Regions from separate parts of the Paenibacillus rhizovicinus genome, predicted to be linked through region 1. Evidence: riboswitches for the same ligand, from Rfam matches in the RefSeq annotation. Region 1 holds a riboswitch; each other region holds the start of a gene.
The links. A riboswitch is a leader RNA that binds a small molecule or an ion and turns the genes downstream of it on or off. The one in region 1 is predicted to bind cyclic di-AMP.

Region 1 (4,212 bases):
GGACAATCCAAGGAACGTCTTCCCGAAGAAAAAGTATTCAAGGATCCGGTTCACAAATACATTTATGTGCAAGATCAGTTGATCTGGGATTTAATCAATACGCGTGAATTCCAACGCTTGCGCCGTATCCGGCAATTGGGAACTTCGTATCTGACTTTTCACGGAGCCGAGCACAGCCGATTCTCTCATTCTCTCGGCGTTTACGAAATAACCCGAAAAATTATTTCCCAATTCGAGCGAAGCGGTTACGCCGGCTGGCCGAAAGAAGAAAAGCTCGTCGCCCTATGCGCCTCGCTGCTTCATGATATCGGACATGGCCCGTTCTCCCATTCTATTGAAGACGTGTTTGACGCGCACCATGAATCTTGGACCTGCCGTATTCTACTCGAAGATACCGAGATCAATCAAGTCCTTCGTCAATTCGATCCTTCGTACCCCGAACGGGTCGCTGCGGTGATCTGCAAAACCTATCATGAACCGATCGTAGTCTCCTTAGTATCGAGTCAAATGGATGCGGACCGCATGGATTATTTGCTTCGGGATGCTTATTTCACGGGGGTTAATTACGGTACCTTTGATTTGGAGCGGATATTGCGGGTTCTAAGGCCGCATCAGGGACGGATCGTCGTCAAGGAAAGCGGGATGCACGCCGTCGAGGACTATCTCATGTCTCGTTATCAAATGTATTGGCAGGTTTATTTTCACCCGGTGACGCGAAGCTCGGAAATTATCCTCAGGCAAATATTTCGCAGGGCCAAGGAACTTCACGGGGGTGGCTATACCTTCAAATGGATGATGTCACCGCTCGAGAAGCTGATTTCCGGGACAATCGATATTAGAGATTACCTGGCGCTTGACGAAGCGCTTGTTCAGACCGCCTTCTCCGCATGGGCAAACGAAGCGGACGCCGTGCTGTCTGACTTATGCCATCGCTTCTTAGACCGCAGGCTCTACAAGTACATTACGATGGATCAGCCGGACGAGAAGCTGTGGCAGGAAATCCGAAACCAGTTCAGCGCCATTGGCCTCCATCCGGAATATCACCTGGAAATTGACTTTCCGTATGACATGCCCTACCATGTTTATCGTCCGGGCTCGACGAAGCGTGCGGATAAAGAAGAAAAACCGCCGATTCTGCTGCTGTCGGGAGAGGACCATTTGTCGGAAATCTCTCGACGTTCCGATATTGTCCGCTCCATTACAGGCATCCATCAAGGGAAGTATCACTTGTATTACCCGGAAGAGCCGCTGCTTGAATCAGCGCACCGGCTGCCCGCGAATATACGCGAATTATTTGCTTTAATGTAGAAAGGGGTTACGTTCAACGTTATGTTAATCGACACGCATACGCATTTAGACTCGCATAAATTCGACGAAGATCGCGAAGAGGTTATTGAAAGAGCATTAGCAGACGGCGTACAGAAGCTGATCAATGTCGGCTTTAACCGGGAGACCATCCCTACGACGATCGCGCTTGCCGAGAAGTATCCATTCATCTATGCAGCCATCGGTTGGCATCCCGTCGACAGCATTGATATGCAGCCGGAGGATCTGGACTGGATCGCTTCATTATGCGATCATCCCAAGGTCGTGGCCATCGGTGAAATCGGTCTCGATTATCATTGGGATACGTCGCCGAAGGACGTTCAGCAGCGCGTTTTCCGGCAGCAGATCGCTCTTGCCAAAGAGAAACGCAAGCCAATCGTCATTCATAACCGCGACGCGCATGAAGATGTCGTGCGGATTCTCCGGGAGGAGGGAGCCAGCGAAGTTGGCGGGGTGATGCATTGCTATTCCGGCAGCTGGGAAACGGCGAAACAATGCCTCGATATGAACTTCTATATTTCCTTCGGGGGACCGCTTACATTTCAGAATGCGAGGGTACCGAAAGAGGTCATGGCTAAGGTGCCGCTGGACCGGCTGCTGATCGAAACCGATGCCCCTTATCTGGCTCCTCATCCCCATCGCGGAAAGCGAAATGAATCGGCTTTCGTCCGTCTTGTAGCAAATACGATGGCGGATATTTTAAGCAAATCTTTAGAAGAAATTGGGGAAATTACGAGCGAAAATGCAAAGAGATGTTTTGGAATCTCATGAAAACGAGACTGAAAGTAAGCATTTAGGAGAAATCCGGTGATAAAAATGATTTTTGATCAGAAAATCGCTTGATTTTCACGGATTTTTCCTTGGAATTCACTAAAATCGTCATTAATCAGTTCTTTACAATGTGCAGCGCTAGACTGTATCATTCATTTCAGAGCTACAAAAGATGTATTCGTTTTCCAATTAATCGCTTAATCTCCGGCAAACGGAGAGCGGGGGAACCAATTGTTGAAACTGTTCGTATCATAGCGGACAGCAGAGACATTGAAAATCTTCTTGGGGTGAATTTCGCAGTGGGATGCATGAAGTTTTCGCTTCCCGAGCGAATAGGGCGACTCTCACGCCCGAATCCGACAGCTAACCTCGCAAGCGTCTATAAGAGAGATCAACCTCGTGCATGCAATCCATGCTCCCATTTTCTAATGGAAGCCACGAAACAGATCCTCTGTCGTCGGGCTTCTTTTTGTTTGAATAATGCGTAAACTGACGACATAGGGTGTATCGTGGAGGTCGCAAGCCGGGGAGGAATATGGAAAATGCGTGCTAAGCACGCTAATACTTTATAGTCGCGTCTATTATCATGCATAACAAGGCGGCGGGGCTATGTAAGGAGGACCGAAGAAGTGGGAGCACTCCAGCTTAAGGACACCCATGGGAAACGATCATCCAGCATGTCTTTCGCATTGCGATGGAAGCATGAGAACGTGCGTTTAATTGTGCTAAGCGCCATGATCTCAATCGCTATGACTTTCATGTTTTTGGTGTTGTTGTACGGAACGGCTGACAAGCATGTCTCCGTAGTATTGAATGGACGAGAAACCATTGTCTCCACGAAACAATGGGTCCTTCAACGCCTACTGGATGAACAAGCCATAACTATTGGCACGCACGATAAGGTGTCGATGCCGCTGGATGGCGGAATAAGCGACGGCGACCGGATCATCATCGATCAGGCGGTACCGCTTGTTGTTAAGGCTGATGGCAAAGCAAAGACGTTGTACACGACAGAGAGAACTGTACAGGCGGCGATCGATCAGGCTGATATAGAGGTTCGCGGTCAAGATAAGGTATTCCCTTCGCTAACGGCTGCGCTAGAACCCAATATGACCATCACGGTCACGCGGATCGACAAAAAATACTCCGAGACGACTTACGACGTTCCATTCACGGTCGTGAAGAAGAACGACGAGAAACTCGAGCTCGGAAAACAAAAGCTTGTCCAGCCGGGCAAGCAAGGTAAAGTCGTCAAACGTTACGAGACGGTCTTTGCCGACGGCGTACTCGTTTCGCAATCGCTCGTCGAGAAACTGACGCCGCAGCCGGCGGTGAATCAGGTGGTCTCGGTCGGAACGAAGAAACCCGAGCCGAAAGTAGCTGTGCTGTCCGCCAAGTCCCAATCGTCCACGATGACGAAGCGGGGCGTTACGTTCAGCGCGAAGAGAGTGATTAAGAACGTCACGCTGACGGCTTACTCTGCCGGCGTTGCATCGACGGGCAAAGCGAAGGGCCATCCGGAATACGGCATTACCGCATCGGGTACGTATGTTACGGAAGGTCGTACGATTGCAGTCGATCCGAAGATCATTCCTATCGGCTGGTGGGTCTATATTGAAGGCATAGGCTTCCGCCGGGCTGAAGATACGGGCAGTGCCGTCAAAGGCAATAAGATCGACGTGTATTTCGAGAGCGAGTCTTATGCGAATCGCTTCGGACGGAAACGGGGCTACACGGTATACGTGCTGGGACCGAAAAAGCCGGAGTCTCTATAGAAACCCGGTTCGTGCAGTCATTTGATTAGCTCTGTGAGGAAGGAACAGGCTGCGCTGTATGCAAAGGCAGCGATAACCGTTTCTTCTTCATTCATATCGTAATTCATGCTTAAATATGCCATGATAAGGAGAGGCGCTGCCTCTTCTTTTTGCATGTTTGTCTGATTCGAATGTTTGGTTTGAAAGGAAGGTATGGGCGTCCATGATCAAGGAAATCATTGTCGTCGAAGGCAAGGACGATACGGTGGCCATCAAGCGTGCCGTTGCGGCCGAGACGATTGAAACAGGCGGTTCCGCTATCGGCGAGGCCGTGCTGAAACGAATCGAGCTGGCGCAGCAG
Region 2 (4,212 bases), 1.1 Mb from region 1:
GAGCCATGAAGACCGCGCCGCGCGGTTCATTCATGGCTCTTTGTCATGGGGCGGCAATTCGTATCTGTACGTCCAAGCACGCTCCAATCGGCAAAACAGGCTGTCCCCGATCAAGATCGAGAACAGCCTGATTCATGTGGTTTAATACAGCGTTTGCGTCGCTTCCGGCGTGAACGGACGCAGTTCATCCTGGCGTCCTTCTTTGATTTTCTTCGCCCATGCGGGATCGTTCAGCAAGGCTCTGCCGATGGCGACGAGGTCGAATTCGCCGCGATCGAGCCGTTCCAGCAAGCCGTCGATGCTGACCGCTTCGGCGCCTTTCTTCTCTTTGAACAGACGCGTGAACTCGAGATCGAGTCCGACCGAGCCGACGGTGATCGTCGGTTTGCCCGTCAGCTTCTTCGTCCAGCCTGCCAAATTCAAGTCCTCTCCGTCCGCGAACGCGGGCTCCCAGAAACGGCGCGTCGAGCAGTGGAAGACATCGACGCCGGCGTCGACCAGCGGCTGCAGGAAGCGGCTTAATTCATCCGGCGATTCCGCGAGCTTCGCGTCATAGGCGCCGTCCTTCCATTGGGAGAAGCGCATGATGATCGGAAACTCCGATCCGACGGCGCGTCTGCATGCTTCGACGACTTCCGTCGCGAAGCGGGTCCGTTTCACGAGGTCGCCGCCGTAGCGGTCCGTTCGAACGTTCGTCACGCCCCAGAAGAATTGGTCGATCAGGTACCCGTGGGCGCCATGCAGCTCGATGCCGTCGAAGCCGAGCCGTTTGGCATCGGCCGCCGCCTGAGCATAAGCAGCGATCAGATCGGCGATTTCCGCTTCGGTGAGCGGGTCGCCCACTTGTTCGCCGGCCAGGTTGAGCCCGGAAGGACCGACCGACGGCGCTTCCGGATTCGTGCCGGTGCCGGGCTTGCGCGTCAAGCCGATATGCCACAGCTGCGGAAGGATTTTGCCGCCGGCTTCGTGAACGGCCTTAACGACGCCGGACCAGCCCTCCAAGGCGTTCGTGCCGAAGAAATGCGGCCACTTCGTGCTTGCGCCTGCCGCGGGATGATTGATCAAGGTGCCTTCCGTGACGATCAGGCCGACGCCGTTCTCGGCACGGCGCTTATAGTAGGCCGCCACGTCCTCGCCGGGTACGCCGCCGGGCGAGAAGCCTCGCGTCATGGGGGCCATGACGATGCGATTGTCGAGCGTCAATTTGTCCGAACGGAAAGGCTGGAATAATGCTTTAACGGAATTCGTGCTCATAATAATTCCTCCCTGCAAGTTATTCGGGCATCGTCTGCGCTGCAGTTGTACACCTTCAATGTACCCCTATAAATCGTTAAATTCAATAGAACTAGTCGGCTTAGGAACGTCGGGCTTGTCAGCGGCTTAGCAAATAGAAGCATGCCGAAGAAATTGGCAGCACTTTCCGCGAAATAAACGGATGCGCGCGTTTTCATTGCGATTTTTCGGCGAGAAGCCCGTTTGCGGACATCAGGCCGCTTTTTACAATTCCTGAGGACGGGACTACGATTAGTATCAACAAATGAATGGTATCCATTCCAATATCGCTGAATCCCTTTCGAAGGGGAACGGGGGAACCGCGGGAGGCGCCGATTGCCGGCGTCCGCCCAGGGGTGAATCGCGGGCAGGCATGGCTTGTCCGGGCAGGGCGCTCTCTAGCCCGAATAGGGCAGCTAACCTCGTAAGCGGACCAAGAGAGACAATCAGGCAAATGCGCGGCGGCACTTGTTTCTTTGTGCTGCCCGCGAAGCCGGGAGCGGAGATTTCTCTTCCTCTCGGCTTTTTTATTTTCCAAGAGGAGTGAAGGGACATGCAGGCTGCGCAAGCGGAACAGAATGGACGGACGAAGGTTTTCCTGCAAGAACGCATGGATAGCACGAGGATTGCGAGAGTCGAGTGCTTCCGGTTCGACGGCGAGGCGGCGCGGCTGCTCGTTCCCGGATGCGGCAGCGGCGATTGCTGCGGCATGGTGAAGCTAAGCGCGGCGGAAGGCGACTGGGGTGCCGGCGTCTTTCGCGAATGCCGCTTGAAGGGGGATTTCGTTCAGTGGGCATGCGCCTTTCAGCGGGTGAAGCGCGCGACGCTGGCCGAAGGGCTGCGCGAGGCGCTGCTCAAGCAAGAGAGCTGGGGGAACGCGCGGACCGCGGCGTTTCTGATGGCGCTTCAAGCGCTGGCGTCGGGCAGCGCGTTCAGATCCGGGACGGGAGCCGCGGGACCGCTTCCCGCTAGCTTTGGCGATCCGGCGTACTGCTTCCGGCATGCCGAAGCGTACGTCATTTTCTGATTCGGCGGCAGCGGATTGGCGGCACGGGGAGGGAAAGAGCCTCATTTTTATGTTTTTTTTACACCTGGAGCGGAATCTCTTTACCCCGAATTTATGGGAAACGGGATTAAGATGACTTTAGGCAAACGCGAGAGCGAGGGACAGGAGGCAGAAGCGTGAACGGACAAGAGCTTGAAACGAGCCCGGCATGGGCGCCGACATCGCCACAGACACAGATATCGACATCGCAACAGACACAGATCCAGACATCGACGCAGACTCAGACATCGGCATCGGCATCGGCGCCGGAAACGATCGTAGTCCCGTCCTTAACGAAGGCCGGCGAACATTTCATCAAGCAGCTGATGGCGAAGGGCGTGCCGTTCACGGCCGTAACGAACAGCGCCGCCGAGCGGCAGCGGCTCTCCAAGCTCGGAGCAAGGTCCATCCTGCTGGTCAATACGATCGATGCGGATGAATGGCAGTCGCCGGATTTTCCCGTCGGCAAGGTGTTTCTGTTCGAAAGCAGCCTGTCGCTCTGCTGCAGATATTTGCGCATGGTGCGCCAGTGGACCGATCGGACGGTGCATGTCATCACAAGCCGAACGAATGGCCGGCTGATCTACAAGAGCCTTGGCGCCGATCAAATCACGCATTCCCAAACCGGGAGCGTAGCTTTTCTGCTGGACGCGCATAATACGGCAGTCTATGGAAAATCGTAACGAATGCGAGAGAGGTTATGGAGGAGGTTGCGCGGATGGTGAACGATTTTACGATGGTCGTCTTGGTGACGATCGTATTCGGACTGTTTTGGGGTTTTAAGAAATTTTGCGAGCGCGCATAAGATGATGCTTCCGAAGGAGGAAACGCCATGATCACAATGGGAATTATCGCCATCGCGCTATTGATCTATCTCGGGTTCGTGTTGGTGAAACCGGAGAAATTTTAAGCCTTGAAATACAAGCAAGCCTAAGCTTCCGCTTACCCTTAAGCTTGTATTTCCCCGGAACGAAACGCTCCGCGCCGCCGGAAGGAGGGCGACAGCCGTTTCGCCTTGCAAGGCTGCTTCTATAACGAGGAGGATATTTGAATATGGCTATGGGATTCGTACAAGTCGCCATTACGCTGGCGATCGTCATGCTGCTGGTCAAACCGGTCGGCACCTATCTTGTAAAAGTCTTTGCGCAGGAACGCACGGGGCTGGACCGGGTATTCGGTCCGATCGAGCGGCTGCTCTACCGGATCGCGGGCGTGCGCGAAGGAGAGTCCATGGGCTGGCGCGCTTACTTAAGCGCCGTGCTGCTGTCCAATTTTGTCATGCTGCTTCTATGTTATCTGGTATTGCGCCTTCAGAGTTATCTGCCGCTGAACCCGGACGGCATCGGAAATATGCCCGCAGGTCAGGCGTTCAATACGGCGGTATCGTTCATGACCAATACGAACTGGCAATCGTACAGCGGCGAGAACGGATTATCGTATCTGTCGCAATTGCTGGTGATTACGTTCTCGATGTTTACATCGGCGGCGACGGGCTTCGCGGTGGCGATTGCCTTCATTCGCGGCTTGATCGGCCGCAAGGACGACCTCGGCAACTTCTACGTCGACGTCATTCGTTCCATTACGCGCGTATTTCTGCCGCTTGCCTTCTTGGTTGCGCTGTTCCTGGTGTTTCAGGGGGTACCGCAAACGCTGCTCGGCGCCGTTCACGCTTCGACGCTGGACGGGGGAGAACAGACGATAACCCGCGGCCTCATTGCATCGCTCGAGTCGATCAAGCATCTTGGCACGAACGGCGGCGGCTGGATGGGCACCAATGCGGCGCATCCGTTCGAGAACCCGACGGCGCTGACGAATTTGGTCCATATTCTTTGCATGATGCTGCTGCCTACGGCGCTGATTTACGCGTTCGGTCTGATGATCCGCAATAAGAAACA
Region 3 (4,212 bases), 650 kb from region 1:
AATCGTATCAATGACCGGTTTCTGCTTCAACCGGCTCCAGAAACCGCGGCCCGACTGTCCCAGAATCATCTGCGTGCTCTTCAGCCCGTTCGCCTTCGCAAGCAGCGCATCCGGAATCCGGTTCGCGGTAACGCCCTGCTCCGCTTCGAACGTCCCTCCGAGCCGGTCGACGAGATCCTTGATCTCCTCGATCCGCTGATCGCAGGCAGCCGAGCGTTCCCCTTCGGGACGCACGTAATGCACATGCCAATCGGCCTTCAGGCGGTAAGCGATACGGAAGCCGCGGCGAATGAGGCGTTCCGCGTTCTTGCCCGTCGTGACCGCGACGAAGATGGACTCGTGCCGGCGCCAAGGACCGCGCAGCGAACCGTGGCGTTCCCACGACTCCAAGCGCTCATCCACATCGTCGGCGATCTCCCGCAGCGCAAGCTCGCGGAGCGCGATCAGATTGCCGGTCTTGAAGAAGCCGGCAAGCGCGCCTTCCACATCTTCCGCCTTGTAGATCAATCCGTCCCGCATACGCTCCTGCAGCGCGCTTGGCGCAACGTCGATCAGCTCGATTTCGTCCGCCAGACGGAGAAATTGATCCGGCACCGTTTCACTCACGATCGTCCCCGTAATATGTTCCACGGCGTCCTTCAAGCTCTCCAGATGCTGCACGTTCATCGTCGAAATGACCGAGATGCCAGCATCCAGGATTTCGCGAATATCTTCATAACGGCGCTTGTTGCGGCTGCCCGGGACGTTGGCGTGCGCCAGATCGTCGATCAGCACCACCTCGGGGTTGCGGGCGATGATGGCTGCAACGTCCATTTCTTCGGTCCCCCGCTCCCCGGCTTCAATCCGCGGAATAGCCGTCAACCGGCCGACCTGAGCGTCCGTATCCGCCCGGCCATGCGTATCCACGTAACCGATGACGACATCGATGTCCTTGCGAAGCAAATCATTGCCTTCGCGCAGCATCATATAGGTTTTCCCCGCTCCCGGCGCCGCGCCAACGTACACCTTGAACGTGCCGCGCCGGATGCTTTCGATCTTCTTCTCGACTTCCTGCTCGCTCAAACGGCGGTAAGGCTCGGAAGGCGGTTTCGACACCGCGCGTTTCACCGGCAGCACCCGCTCGCCCTCATGCTCCGCACGGTCGGCCATGAAGAACACATCGATATTGCGCGTCTGTTTCAACAGGGCGCGCGCGATAGAGCCCTGACGCAGCTCTTCCGTTCGAGTCTGTTTGGAATGGCCCATGACGATCCGGGTCGCGTTAATCAGCATCGCGTAACGGATCAACGCCCGCGGCACTTGCTTGCGGCCCGAGATCGCGATTTCGCGGAAACCCGCGTCGATCTTCTCGACCAGCTTCAGGATCGACTTCTTGAACGCTTCCCGCTCCTTGGTCGGTTCCTGGCTGGTGTCGGTGAAGACGACGACTTGCAGATCGCCCCCGAGACGCTTGGCAATTTGCTGCCCGCGCCGAATGTAGATCGAACCATTAATATGGTACTGCGCCGCGACCAAGATGCGCTCGGATGCCCCGGAAGGACCGATAAAGCCTTGTTCCTCGCGGTATTTCTCCAGCGACTCGTTCACGCCCTCCGCCACCAGGCGCAGGGTCAATTCCCGCAGCTTGCCGACATTGCCGCGCTTCAGCAGTTCCGGGTCCTTCACGTTGTTCAGCCGGCCTTCGCTGAGCCGATTCAATATCGTCTCCGGCGACACGTCGATAAGGCGCACCTCGTCCGCAAGCTCCAGCAAATCGGCGGGCACGGTGCATTCCGGCGCAATGCCGGTCAGCTTCTGGGCTTGCTCCGTCACGCCTTCCAGCTCGTAGACGTTGACTGTCGTGATGACGCTGATGCCAAGGCTCAGCAAATACCGGATATCCTCACGCCGGGTCGGAAATTTCGCATCCGGACGGTTCTCATGCGCCAGCGAATCCACGAGCAGCACTTCCGGATTGCGTTCCACGATCGCATCCAAATTCAAATCCTTCTTTTCCACGTCGCCTTTCATCCAATGGATGCTCGGAATACGCTCTAAATCCGCGAGCTGTTCAACGGTTTCCGGACGGCGCATCGTCGAAACGGCGCACACGACTACCTCGATCCCCTGCTGCTTGAGCGCTTGCCCCTCGCGCAGCATATGATAGGTTTTTCCGGAGCCGCTGACGGCGCCGATATAGATTTTTAGTCGTCCGCGATGGATTTTAGAAATGGATAATAACAATTCCTCCGGAGTTTTACGCCGGTAGCCGGCCATAACAACAAGCCCCTTTCCTGCCCTATACCTATAAATTTACATTCTTCCTTGAAACTTATGCTCCATATGAAAACGAACATCAAAAAGAAGCCAACGAAAAACGGCCTCTATCTAGAGGAACGCCCCTCGCGGCTTCTTGGCACAGATATAAAAAAGTGTCCATTTGCACGCACATTCGTCGCCTCTCTCGGATCGCTTACGAGGTTAGCTGTCGGATTCGGACTTGAGAGCTGCCCTACCCGAGCTTGGCGGCCGCGGCTGCCTTGCTCAGGATTCACCCCAGGCGCAAGCTCCGAAGAAGATCTTCAGATACTTGGCATGCCATTGGTTCCCCCGTTTTCCACTGCTCGGAAATTCAGCGTGATCAATTACATCGTTTAAGCACGAATCGTATGTTACGCTTGCCGTCGCCTTTTGTAAAGGAAGTTCGTACGCACTCCGCTCGCGTATGCAGTCAACCGTGCCAGATATAACGCTTACAAATGAAGCGATCTCCAGCATCCTCCCGCATCCTCACTATATGGCTGTTTTTCGCAAAATCGGACAGCAGCGGAGGCCGATCAACGCCGCATTCGCCTATTCCCTGCCAAATGATCAAGGAATCCGGCTGCACGCATCCGCTTCGGCCTTCCACGTACACTAGATTAGACATTTCCGGTCGCCATCTCGATGCCCCGCAGCAGCAGGCCGATCAGGAAGCCACATAGCGCACCGTTCACGCGGATCCACTGCAAATCCTGCCCGACCTTGTCTTCGATCAGTTCGACGAGCTGGTCGTTGTCGAGACGGTCCAGGTTCTCCCTGACGAAGGAGCCGATCCGCACATGATTGCGCTCGATCAGCGCCGCGGCCTGGCCCTTGAGCCATTGCTCGGCATCGTCGACCAGCGCTTCGTTCTCTTCGAACCGGTTCATCAACCCTTCAATAAAAGGCCATGTCGTCGTCGTAAAAGCTTCGCCGTGCAGGAAGTCGATTCCCTTCTCCCGCAGGAGCTCAACCAGCTTGTACAGCTCGCCTTCAATATCGAAAGCGTTCAGCAGCTCGTCGCGCATGGCGTCAAGCTGGCCGGATGCCGCCAATTGCGTAATCAGCAGGTCCAGCGCTTCGCGCAGCTTGCTCATGACGACAAGCCGGCGCTGCGTGTCCGGGATCTTCAGCTCATTGATCTTGGCAAGGATGAACGACTGCAGCATCGTTCCGAGCTTATCCTCTTCCAGGTAGCCGACGAACGCATTGACCGCGAACGCCATCAGGCCGCCCAGGTTCAGCCCTTTAATGAGCGTCATGACCGCGCTGCCGAGCTCGCGGCGCATGCCTTCCGTGGCAACCCACGTTTCCGCGCGTTCTAACAGCATGTCGAGCATCCGTTCGTCCATGCCGTTCTCCTCCGCCTTCCGCAGGAAGCTGCGAAGCGCGGCCTCGAGATCGATCCGCCGCACGGCCGCCTGAATCTCTCCGGCCAGCATCGGAACGAAGCGTTCCGCGTCGACGCTGCGAACCACGCCTTCCAATAGATGCGGAAGCCGTTCACTGTGCACCGCCGAATGCAGCGCGCCGCGGACGGCGGGCAGCAGCTGCCCCATCAGTTCGAACTGCTTCAGCTTCTCGAGCATGCTCTCTTTGGCAAGCAGCCGGTCCTCCAGCACGCGCACGATGCCCTCGGACATCTTCTTCCGATTGCGCGGCAGCAGCGCCGTATGCGGAATCGGAATGCCCAGCGGATGGCGGAACAGCGCCGTCACCGCAAACCAGTCCGCAAGCCCCCCGATGACGCCGGCTTCAAAACCCGCGTGCAGCAGCCCGAGTCCCCCGCCGCGGAACGGAATAGTCGCAGCAAAACCAGCCGCCATCACCCCGAGCGATATATTGGCAAAATGTTTATTTTTCTTCGATTCGTTCGCCATATTCTTCCTCCTAGGATTGCTACTTACACCATACCACTATGAGGGAACCTGT

Region 2: it holds a riboswitch for cyclic di-AMP, as region 1 does, so the genes downstream of both, GZH47_RS11280 (hypothetical protein) here and GZH47_RS16060 (resuscitation-promoting factor) in region 1, are expected to answer to the same signal.
Region 3: it holds a riboswitch for cyclic di-AMP, as region 1 does, so the genes downstream of both, GZH47_RS13140 (histidine kinase) here and GZH47_RS16060 (resuscitation-promoting factor) in region 1, are expected to answer to the same signal.

Annotation. Positions count from the first base shown of each region.
Region 1 is NZ_CP048286.1:3,588,440-3,592,651, reverse strand. Features, by position in the region: gene GZH47_RS16070 (HD domain-containing protein) at 1-1,308, shown strand, start outside; gene GZH47_RS16065 (TatD family hydrolase) at 1,330-2,097, shown strand; cyclic di-AMP (ydaO/yuaA leader) riboswitch at 2,282-2,490, shown strand; gene GZH47_RS16060 (resuscitation-promoting factor) at 2,727-3,872, shown strand; gene rnmV (ribonuclease M5) at 4,075-4,212, shown strand, end outside.
Region 2 is NZ_CP048286.1:2,478,394-2,482,605, reverse strand. Features, by position in the region: gene GZH47_RS11290 (hypothetical protein) at 1-145, shown strand, start outside; gene GZH47_RS11285 (NADH:flavin oxidoreductase) at 142-1,254, opposite strand; cyclic di-AMP (ydaO/yuaA leader) riboswitch at 1,551-1,719, shown strand; gene GZH47_RS11280 (hypothetical protein) at 1,826-2,299, shown strand; gene GZH47_RS11275 (hypothetical protein) at 2,455-3,000, shown strand; gene kdpF (K(+)-transporting ATPase subunit F) at 3,150-3,227, shown strand; gene kdpA (potassium-transporting ATPase subunit KdpA) at 3,377-4,212, shown strand, end outside.
Region 3 is NZ_CP048286.1:2,938,653-2,942,864, forward strand. Features, by position in the region: gene GZH47_RS13140 (histidine kinase) at 1-2,256, opposite strand, end outside; cyclic di-AMP (ydaO/yuaA leader) riboswitch at 2,434-2,627, opposite strand; gene GZH47_RS13145 (DUF445 domain-containing protein) at 2,901-4,160, opposite strand.